DNA from 3 places in the Geodermatophilus sp. SYSU D00965 genome. Region 2 is predicted to be linked to each of the others. Evidence: riboswitches for the same ligand, from Rfam matches in the RefSeq annotation. Region 2 holds a riboswitch; each other region holds the start of a gene.
What was found. A riboswitch is a leader RNA that binds a small molecule or an ion and turns the genes downstream of it on or off. The one in region 2 is predicted to bind S-adenosylmethionine.
Positions count from the first base shown of each region.

Region 1: it holds a riboswitch for S-adenosylmethionine, as region 2 does, so the genes downstream of both, ACI789_RS20385 (aminotransferase class V-fold PLP-dependent enzyme) here and thrC (threonine synthase) in region 2, are expected to answer to the same signal.
Region 3: it holds a riboswitch for S-adenosylmethionine, as region 2 does, so the genes downstream of both, ACI789_RS20330 (GNAT family N-acetyltransferase) here and thrC (threonine synthase) in region 2, are expected to answer to the same signal.

Region 1 is NZ_JBJGYQ010000024.1:77,793-81,057, forward strand. Features, by position in the region: gene ACI789_RS20380 (hypothetical protein) at 1-653, shown strand, start outside; gene ACI789_RS20385 (aminotransferase class V-fold PLP-dependent enzyme) at 659-2,041, opposite strand; SAM riboswitch class IV at 2,073-2,186, opposite strand; gene ACI789_RS20390 (LLM class flavin-dependent oxidoreductase) at 2,416-3,265, shown strand, end outside.
Region 2 is NZ_JBJGYQ010000003.1:54,688-57,952, forward strand. Features, by position in the region: gene thrC (threonine synthase) at 1-1,189, opposite strand, end outside; SAM riboswitch class I at 1,202-1,330, opposite strand; gene ACI789_RS03290 (HAD hydrolase family protein) at 1,390-2,211, shown strand; gene ACI789_RS03295 (ABC transporter permease) at 2,250-3,122, opposite strand; gene ACI789_RS03300 (alpha/beta fold hydrolase) at 3,119-3,265, opposite strand, start outside.
Region 3 is NZ_JBJGYQ010000024.1:66,064-69,328, forward strand. Features, by position in the region: gene ACI789_RS20325 (FAD/NAD(P)-binding protein) at 1-1,323, opposite strand, end outside; SAM riboswitch class IV at 1,536-1,647, shown strand; gene ACI789_RS20330 (GNAT family N-acetyltransferase) at 1,938-2,471, shown strand; gene ACI789_RS20335 (amino acid ABC transporter permease) at 2,468-3,265, shown strand, end outside.

The DNA.
Region 1 (3,265 bases), on a different contig from region 2:
CCGAGTCGCTCGAGCGCCCGGCCCTGGTGCACACGCCCGACGGCCGCTGGCGGCTCTACGTCAGCTGCGCGACCCCGGGCACCAAGCACTGGCGGGTCGACCTGCTGGAGGCCGGCACCGTCGAGGACCTGGGGACGGCGACCCCGCGCACGGTGCTGCCGGGCAGCGACGCCGAGGCGGTCAAGGACCCGGTGGTCCGGCACGACGGGCGGCGGTGGCACCTGTGGGCCAGCGTCCACCCGCTCGACGACCCGCTGGCCACCGACCGCATGACCACCGAGCACGCGACCAGCGACGACGGCGTCGCCTGGACCTGGCAGGGCACCGCCCTGGCCGGCACGCCGGGCAGCTGGGACGCCCGCGGCGTGCGGTTCACCGCCGTCGCCCTGGACGGCGCGGGGACCTGGGCGCTCTACGACGGACGGGCCACGGCGGAGGAGAACTGGGAGGAGCGCACCGGGCTCGCGGTGACCGACGGGGACGGCCGCTTCACCGCCGTCCCCGGTGGCCCACTGCTGCAGAGCCCGCACCCGCCGGGCGGGCTGCGCTACGCCGACGCGGTGGCCGTCCCCGGCGGCGGCGTCCGCTGGTTCTACGAGGCGACCCGCGCCGACGGCGCCCACGAGCTGCGCACGGTGCTGCTGCCGGGCTGACACGGTCAGCGCCCCGCCGGCCCGCAGCCGGCGCCGCGCGCGACCGCCCGGAGGTCGGCGCCGGCCGGTCCGGGCAGCGGGCGCGGGTCGTCGGCCGGCTGCCAGCGGCCGTCCCGGACGACGTAGTGGGTCACCGGACCGTCGGCGAGGAACGCGGCCAGGCCGTCGAGCAGCCGGTCGACGTCGGCCGCCGTGGTGGGCACGCCGACGCTGGCCCGCAGCGCCCCCTCGGGCACGCCGAGCCGGGCGAGCAGCGGGTGGGCGCAGAACCGGCCGTCCCGGACGCCGACGCCGTGCTCGGCCGACAGGACCGCCGCCACCAGCCCGGGGTCGGCGCCCTCGACGGTGAAGCCCACCACGCCCGTGGGCGCGACCGAGTCGGGCCAGATCCGCAGCCGGCGCACGCCGGGCAGCGCGTCCAGGCCGGCCTCCAGCCGGGCCCGCAGCGCCCGCTCGTGGGCCTCGAGCGCCTCCTCCGGCAGCGCGGCGAGGGCGTCGCACGCCGCCGCCAGCGCCACCGCGCCCAGCACGTTCGGGGAGCCGCCCTCGTGCCGGTGCGGAGCCGCGGCCCAGGTGGCCTCCTCCACGGTCACCGCGTGCACCGCTCCCCCGCCGGCGAGGTGTGCGGGGGCGGCGTCCAGCCAGTCGCGGCGACCCACGAGCGCCCCGGTTCCGTACGGGGCGTAGAGCTTGTGCCCCGAGAACGCGACGTAGTCGGCGCCGGTGGCGGCCAGGGAGAACCGGCGGTGCGGCACCAGCTGGGCGCCGTCGACGGCCACCCGGGCGCCGGCCGCGTGCGCGAGCTCGAGGACGTCGGCCAGCGGGAGCGCCTCCCCGGTGACGTTGGAGGCTCCGGTGACCGCGACCAGGGCGTACCGCCGCGCGGCGAGCTCGCCGGCCAGCGCCCGCAGGGTCGCCGGAACCGTCGCGCCGGTGGGCAGGACGGTCGTGGTCGCGCGGCGCTGCCACGGCAGCAGGTCGGCGTGGTGCTCGCAGTCGAGCACCAGCACCCGCTCCCCGGCCGGCACGCAGCCGGCGAGCAGGTTCAGCGCGTCGGTGGTGTTCCGCGTCAGCACGCAGACGTCGTCGGGCCGGGCGCCGACGAAGGCGGCCACCGTGTCCCGCGCCGACTCGTAGAGCGCCGTCGACACCTGGGACAGGTAGCCCGCGCCCCGGTGCACGCTCGCGTACAGCGGCAGCGCCTCGGCCACCCGGTCGGCCACGGCGACCAGCGCCGGCGTGCTCGCCGCGGTGTCGAGGTCGGCGTAGCGCAGCCTGCCGGACGGCACGAGCGGCACCTCGGTGCCCGCGCCGACCACCGGCAGCAGCGGCCGCTCCGGGGCCGCGGGGACGTCGACGACGGGACGGGACAGGACGGCGCCGGTCACGCAGGCCTCCTCGGTTCGGGGACCCACCTCGGGTCCGCGCTTGCGGGAGCCGGTCGGCACCCACCTGGTCGTCACCCGGGGCACCCCATCGCGGAGGAAGGGTTGCCGGCCAGCGAGCCGGGGCTTGTCGCTGGCGCTCTTGACCTGCCCGGGAGCGTGGCACGCCGGCCGCATTGTCGTCAAACCCGATCGGGATGGTAGAGATATGTCCGTGCCCGTCCTCCCCGTCCCGACCGCCGCCGCGCCGCGGCTGGTCCGTCGGGCGCACGTGGACCTGGGCCGCGTCTGGTCGGCCCGCTGTCGCTGACGGCGCCCCCGTCCGCTCCCCCTCCGGCCGCCGTCCCGCGCGGCCGCTCATCCCTGCGAGGACCCCCGTGCCGATCGAGTTCCTGGGCATCGCCGCCACCAACGACGGATCCGAGACCACCCCGCGCTCCGGGCCGAGCTTCGACAAGCAGTTCACCCTGCGACTCGGCCGCGCGCACGAGGACTGGGGCTGGGACCGCGTGCTGTTCGCCTACGGCTCCGGTGCTCCGGAGCCCTCGGCCGCCGCGGCCTACCTGCTCTCCCACACCGAGCGGCTGCAGGTGCTGCTGGCCCACCGGCCCAACGTCAGCTACCCGACCTTCGCCGCGAAGACCTTCGCCACCCTCGACCAGATCGGCGACGGCCGGCTGACCGTGCACTTCATCACCGGCGGCACCGACCACGAGCAGCAGCGCGAGGGCGACTACCTGACCAAGGACCAGCGATACGGCCGCACCCGCGAGTACATCCAGATCGTCAAGAAGGCCTGGACCTCGCGCGAGCCGTTCGACTGGGACGGCGAGCACTACCGGTTCGCCGACTTCGTCAGCGACACCTTCCCGGTGCAGCAGCCCCGGCCCGACGTCTCCTTCGGCGGCTCCTCGGGGGCCGCCTACGCCGCCGGGGGCGCCGAGGCCGACGTCTACGCGCTGTGGGGCGAGCCGCTGGCCGAGACCGCCGCCCAGATCGAGCGGGTGCACGCCGCCGCACGGGCCGCCGGGCGCACCACGCTGCCGCGCATCCAGGTCGCCTTCCGGCCGATCATCGCCCCCACCGAGGAACTGGCCTGGGAGAAGGCGTACCGCACCGTCGACCGGATCACCGCCCGCACCGGCGGGGGGCTGCAGCCGCTGTCGCGGCGCCACCCGCTCACCGGCCCGGAGAACACCGGCTCCCAGCGACTGCTGGAGATCGCCG
Region 2 (3,265 bases):
GGACGACGGTCTCCTTGGCCGGGTCGAGCCGGCCGTCCTCGACCAGCTGGCGCAGCACCGCCACGGTCACGCCGCCGGCGGTCTCGGCGAAGACGCCGGTGGTGCGCGCGAGGTCGCGGATGCCGCGCACGATCTGCTCGTCGTCCACCCGGCCCACCGAGCCGCCGGTGCGCCGGATGGCGTCGAGGGCGTAGGGGCCGTCGGCGGGGTTGCCGATGTTGAGCGACTTGGCGATGCCCGTGGGCTTCACCGGCTTGACGACGTCCCAGCCCTGCTCGAACGCGGTGGCGATCGGGTCGCAGCCGGCCGACTGCGCGCCGAAGATCGTCCACTCGGTGGCCTCGACGATCCCGGCCGCGGTGAGCTCGCGGAAGGCCTTGTCCACCTTGGTCAGCAGCGAGCCCGACGCCATCGGGATGACGACCTGGGCCGGGATCCGCCAGCCGAGCTGCTCGGCGATCTCGTAGCCCATCGTCTTGGAGCCCTCGGCGTAGTACGGCCGCACGTTCTGGTTGACGAACGCGGTGTCCTCGAACTCGTCGGTCTCGGCGAGTTCGCTGGTCAGCCGGTTGACGTCGTCGTAGGAGCCCTCGACGGCGACCAGCGTCTGCCCGTACACCGCTGACTGCACGACCTTGCCCGGCTCCAGGTCGGCCGGGATGAACACGAACGAGGGCAGGCCGACGCGGGCGGCGTGCGCGGCGACGGAGTTGGCCAGGTTGCCGGTCGAGGCGGCGGCGATCTTCTTGTAGCCGAGCCCCTTGGCAGCGGTGGCGGCGAGGCTGACCACCCGGTCCTTGAACGAGTGCGTCGGGTTGGCCGAGTCGTCCTTGACCCACAGCCCGCCGGTGAGCCCCAGCTCGGCGGCCAGCCGCTCGGCGCGGACCAGCGGGGTCAGACCCGGGTCCAGGGAGACGCGGTCGGCCGGGTCCTGGCCCACCGGCAGCAGCGCGACGTAGCGCCAGATGTTCTGCGGCCCGGCCTCGATCTGCTCCCGGGTGACGGCCTTGAGCAGGTCGTAGTCGTAGTCGACCTCGAGCGGGCCGAAGCACTCCGCGCAGGCGTGCTCGGCGATCAGGCCGAAGGTGGCGCCGCAGTTGCGGCAGACCAGGCCCTTCGCCGGGCACGGGGGGATCGGGCCGCCCGCGCTGGAGTCGGCCTGCTGGGAACCGGGAGCGGTCAGGGTCATGCGACGACTACCTCCTCATCTTCCCCGCGGCGGGCCGTCGAGCCGCGCGGGACGGAATTGGCACCTCTCGCTGCGCGGACGCACAGGCGGCGGTTGCCGGGGCTTCGTCGGGCCGTGTCCCTCTGCCCCTCTGGATGAGTGGAACGCCTGAGACTGTACCCACGTGTCCTGGGCCGCACCGGCCCGGCCAGGATGGCGGCGTGGCAGCGCGCATCGTCTACACCGACCTCGACGGCACGATGGTCGGCCCGCGGGGGTCGTTCTGGCACACCGAGCGCCGCGACCTGACCGCCGACCCGGCGACCGCGCTGCTGGACCTGCACCGGTCCGGCGCCGCGCTGGTCCTGGTCAGCGGCCGCACGTTCGAGCAGGTCGTCGAGGCGGCCCGCATCTTCGCGGCGGACGGCGCGATCGCCGAGCTCGGCTCGGTGGTCAGCTGGGACGGCGGCCGCGGGGTGCACCGGCTGGACGGCGAGCTGCCGGCCGAGTACGCCGGCCGGACCCCCATGGAGGTGATGGCCGAGCTGGGCGTCGTCGAGGACCTGCTCGCGCGCCACCCCGGGCGGCTGGAGTGGCACGCGCCCTGGCACGCCACGCACCAGGCCGACGCGCTGCTGCGGGGCCGGGTCGACGCACTGGCCGTGGACGCGTACCTCGCCGACGCCGGGCTGGGGTGGCTCACGCTCAAGGACAACGGCGCGATCCACACGACGTCGCGCATGACGCTGGACCCCGAGGCGCTGCCGCCCCAGGTGTACCACCTGATGCCGCGCGGGATCTCCAAGGGTGCGGCGATCGCCTGGGACCTCGAACGCCGGGGCCTCACGCCCGACGACGCCGTGGCGATCGGCGACAGCGCGAGCGACCTGGAGATGGCACCCGCGGTCGGCCGGCTGTGGATCACCGCGAACGGGGCCACGGTCGACGGCATGGCCGACCTGCTGGCCGCCGTCCCGAACGCGTCGGTCACCGAGGCCGCCATGGGCGAGGGCTGGGCCCAGGCCGTCCGCGCCTCGCTCTGACCCCTGGTGCCGGTTTCCGCGGAAACCGGCACCAGGGGTCAGGAGGTGACGTCGCGGCGGGAGAAGTGGCGGAAGGCCAGCGCGGTGAACACCGCCGCGTAGACCAGCGACTGGACGACGCCGCGGAACAGGTCCCCGGAGTCGACCGGGGTCTGCAGCAGGTCGGTCCAGGCGAACTCCTCGGCGGTCGGGAACCAGTCCCGGATCGACCCGAGCTGCTCGACCTGGTCGAGGATCGCGAAGACGAACATGGTGAACACCGCGCCGCCGACGGCCGCCAGCGGCGCGTCGGTGACGGTGGAGAACCAGAACGCCAGGGTGCCGACGACGAGCAGGTGGACGGCGAGGTAGCCGACCATCCCGGCCAGCCGGAGCAGCCCCTCCCCCTGCGGCAGGCTGACCCCGATCGGTGTCTGGATCGGCTCGAACCCGAAGGCGATGCCGCCGGCGACGATCCCGGTGAGGACCAGCACGACCATCGCGCCGAGCGACAGCACCAGGGCGGCGTACCACTTCTGCCGGAGCAGCCGCATCCGCGGCACGGGGGTGGCCAGCGTGTAGCGCAGCGAGCCCCACTGCGCCTCGGCCGCGACGGTGTCGCCGAAGAACAGCGCGTAGACCACGACGAGGAAGAAGCTCGTCGTCGCGAACAGCACGAACAGCGTGAAGTTCAGCCCGCTGGAGGTCGCGACGTCGACCAGGTTGAGCCGGCCGTTCTCCGCGGCCTCCTCGCTCGCCCCGAGCTGCAGCGCGGCGATCAGGATCAGCGGCAGCGCCACCATGAGCGCGAAGACGCCGATGGTCCGCCGCCGCTTGAACTGCCGGCGCAGCTCGACCGACAGCCTCAGCGTCCGCTCGGGCCGGTAGCCGGCGACCGCCCCGGTCGGCTGGACGTGCTCCGAGACGCTCACGACTCCCCCACCAGTGCCAGGAACGCGTCCTCCAGCCGGCGGCGCGGGGTGAACGCGTCCACCTCGACGCCCGCCTCGACCAGCGCCTGGAGCGCCCGCGCGCGGGTCGTGCCGTCGAGCTCGGCGACCAGACCCTCGTCGGT
Region 3 (3,265 bases), on a different contig from region 2:
GCCGGCGATCGTGCCGTGGCACTGGAGCAGGGCGGTGAAGACGGCGGCGTCGCTGCTGTGCGCCGGGTCCGCGGACCGGCGCAGGTCCGCCCGCACGTGCCGGCGCACCGCCTCCTGCAGGGCCTCGGGATCGGTGAAGTGCTGCCCGGCGAGGGGCCGGTCCAGCGCGGCGAGGTCGAACCGGTCGGCCGGGTCGGGCACCGCCCGCTCCACGAGCGCCCGCTCGGCGCGGGGAGCGGCCGCCGCGGCCCAGGCCTCGGCGAACTCCTCCCACGCCATCGCCGTCCGCTGCGGGTGGGCGCGGAACAACTCGGTGTAGTGCGCCCAGCCGAGCTCGCGCTCGATCAGCGGCGCGAGGTCGGTGCGCAGGTCCAGCAGCGCGGCGGGCCCGAAGGCGGCGTCGACGGCGGCCGGCGTGAAGAAGCGCAGCGGCACCGGCGGCCCGCCCCAGGGGTAGGCCAGCTTCGACCGGTACGGGACGCCGCGGCGCGAGCCGACGTGCAGCACCGGCTCCTGCCCCGAGGGCAGGTAGCGCAGCCGGCCGTCGTCCTCGCGCTCGAACCGCCCGCCGCGCCCGCTGGTGAGCAGCACCGCGAGGTCGACGAAGGCCAGGCCGGCGCCGCGGACCAGCACGTCCTCCCCCGGCGCGAGGGCGGAGAGGTCGAGGTCGGCGGTGTAGCCGGTGGGCAGGTAGGTCAGTCCGCGCCGGGCGGCGACCGCCGCGGTGGCCCGTTCCCCCCGGGTCGGCCGCGCGTCCAGGTGGCCCTGGGCGAGCAGGACGGCGTCGGCGGCGAGCACGGTGCCGTCGGCCAGCCGCACCCGCGCGCCGCCGGGGACGTCGGCCACGTCGACGGCGCGGGTCGCGTGCAGGTGGACGTCGAGCCACGGCGCGGCGTCGGCCACCACGGACTCCAGGACCCAGCCGAGGTAGGCGTTGACCAGCGGCCGGGAGGGGAAGGACGCCGGGCCGAGCCGGTGCGCCTCGCGGCCGACCGGGTCCTCCTCGGGGCGGGCACGGGCGACGTCGCGCAGCCACTCCCACAACGTCGTCCCCTGCCCCACCGGCCCGTCGACGACGACGGAGGGGTCGGGCAGCACGGTGACGTCGGCGACCAGGGAGTTCGCCCACAGCAGGTCCGGCTGCTCGGCGCGCCAGACCCGCCCACCGCCCGGGGGGAAGGGGTCGACGAGGTGGACCTGCAGCCGGGCGCCGGCCGACAGCTCGGGAGCGGAGGCGACGAGCCGCTCGAGGACGCCGATGCCGGTGGGGCCGGCACCCACGACGACGAGGGTGGGCAGGGAGGCGGGGTCGGGCAGGGACATGCGGGCGTGCTCCAGTGCCGAGGGGGGACGGGGGTCGGTCAGCCCTCCGGACACAGCGCGCTGCAGGTGCGGAGCAGGTCCACGTGCCGCCGCTGCGCCAGTTCCGGCCTGGTCACGTCGCCTCCCCTCCTGCCGTCGTTCCGCTGCCTGCAATGTCTACCAAACCGATCGGGTTTGACGTGATTGTTCCTCGGGATCTATCGTCCCGGCCAGGTCCTGAGTGCCAGTTCCAAGCCCCGGCTCGCTGGCCGGCAACCCTCCGCTGCGACGGGGTGCCCCGGGTGACGACCTGGCGGACGCACGTCGCGTCCGCAAGTCCGCAGCCCTCCGGGGCCTCGAACGAGGAGCGCCGACCGTGAGCACCGCGAGCACCCGGACCCTCTCCGCCGACCTGGTCGGCCGGCTGACGGTCGACCTGCTCCGCACCGACAGCGCGCTCTGTCGCTGACGCATTCCCTCCCCCGGCCGGCTCCGGCCGGTCCCCCGCGGCCCCGCCCGCTCCTGCCCACCGCACCCGCGCGGTGCCGGCGGCGTGCCCGCGCACCCCCACCCGCTCGTCCTCCTGGGAGCACCCGCATGTCCCCCACCCCCCTGCTCGGCGTCGAGCCGGCCCGGTGACCGCCGCACCCGGGCTCGCCGTCGTCGCGGTCCACCCCGACGACCCGCTGGCCGCACCGCTGTTCGCCGAGCTCCGGCACGAGTACGACAGCCGCTACGGCGACCTCTACGGCGGCGCCGCCGCCGAGCTCACCCGGTACCCGGCCGCGGAGTTCCTCCCCCCGGACGGTGAGCTGCTCCTGCTGCTGGAGGACGGCACCCCGGTCGCCGGCGGCGCCTACCGCCGGCACAGCGACCCCGGCACCGCCGAGGTGAAGCGGATGTGGACCGCCGCGGCGCACCGGCGTCGCGGCCTGGCCCGCCGGGTGCTGGCCGAGCTCGAGTCCCGCGCCGCCGCCCGCGGCTACACCCGCGTGTACCTGACCACCGGCCCGCGCCAGCCCGAGGCCAAGGCGCTCTACCTGGCCGCGGGGTGGACACCGCTGTTCGACCCCGCCGTCCCCCGCCCCACCGACCTGGCCACCCTCCGCACCCTGCCCCCCGGCCGGCTCGGGTACGCCTTCGAGAAGTCCCTGGGAGACCCCGCATGACCACGCTCGTGCCGCGGCCCACCGCGGAGACCGCCGCTCCTCCGCCGTCCGGGACGCCCTACGACCAGCTCACGGTGGTGCCCGCCCGGCACCCCGGTCGCTGGGTAGCGACCGCCGTCGTCGCCGTCCTGCTCGCGATGGTGGTCAACTCCCTGGTCACCAACCCGCGGTGGGAGTGGGACGTCGTCGCCGCCTACCTCACCGAGGAGTCGATCGTCCGGGGCGTCTGGACGACGATCCAGCTGACGCTGATCACCGCCGTCCTCGGCTTCGCCCTCGGCACCGTGCTGGCGCTCATGCGGCTGTCCCGCTCCCCGCTGCTGCAGGCGGTCAGCTGGGGCTACACCTGGGTGTTCCGCTCCGTGCCGCTGATCCTGCAGCTGCTGCTCTGGTACAACCTCGCCTACCTGTACCAGTCGCTGGACTTCGGCATCCCGTTCGGCCCGTCGTTCGGCAGCGTCGAGACGCTCTCGCTGATCGACAAGTTCGGCGCCGCGATCCTCGGGCTCGGCCTGCACCAGGCCGCCTACTCCGCCGAGATCGTCCGGGCCGGCATCCTCTCGGTCGACCAGGGCCAGCTGGAGGCGGCCGCGTCGCTGGGCATCCCGCGGCGCCGGCAGACCACCCGGATCGTGCTGCCGCAGGCGATGCGCTCGATCGTGCCGACGGCGGTCAACGAGGTGATCGGCCTGTTCAAGGGCACCTCGATCGTCTACGTGCTGGCCCTCGGCGAGCTGTTCTACACGGTGAGCGTCATCTACGGCCGCACGCAGCGGGTGCTGCCGATGCTCATC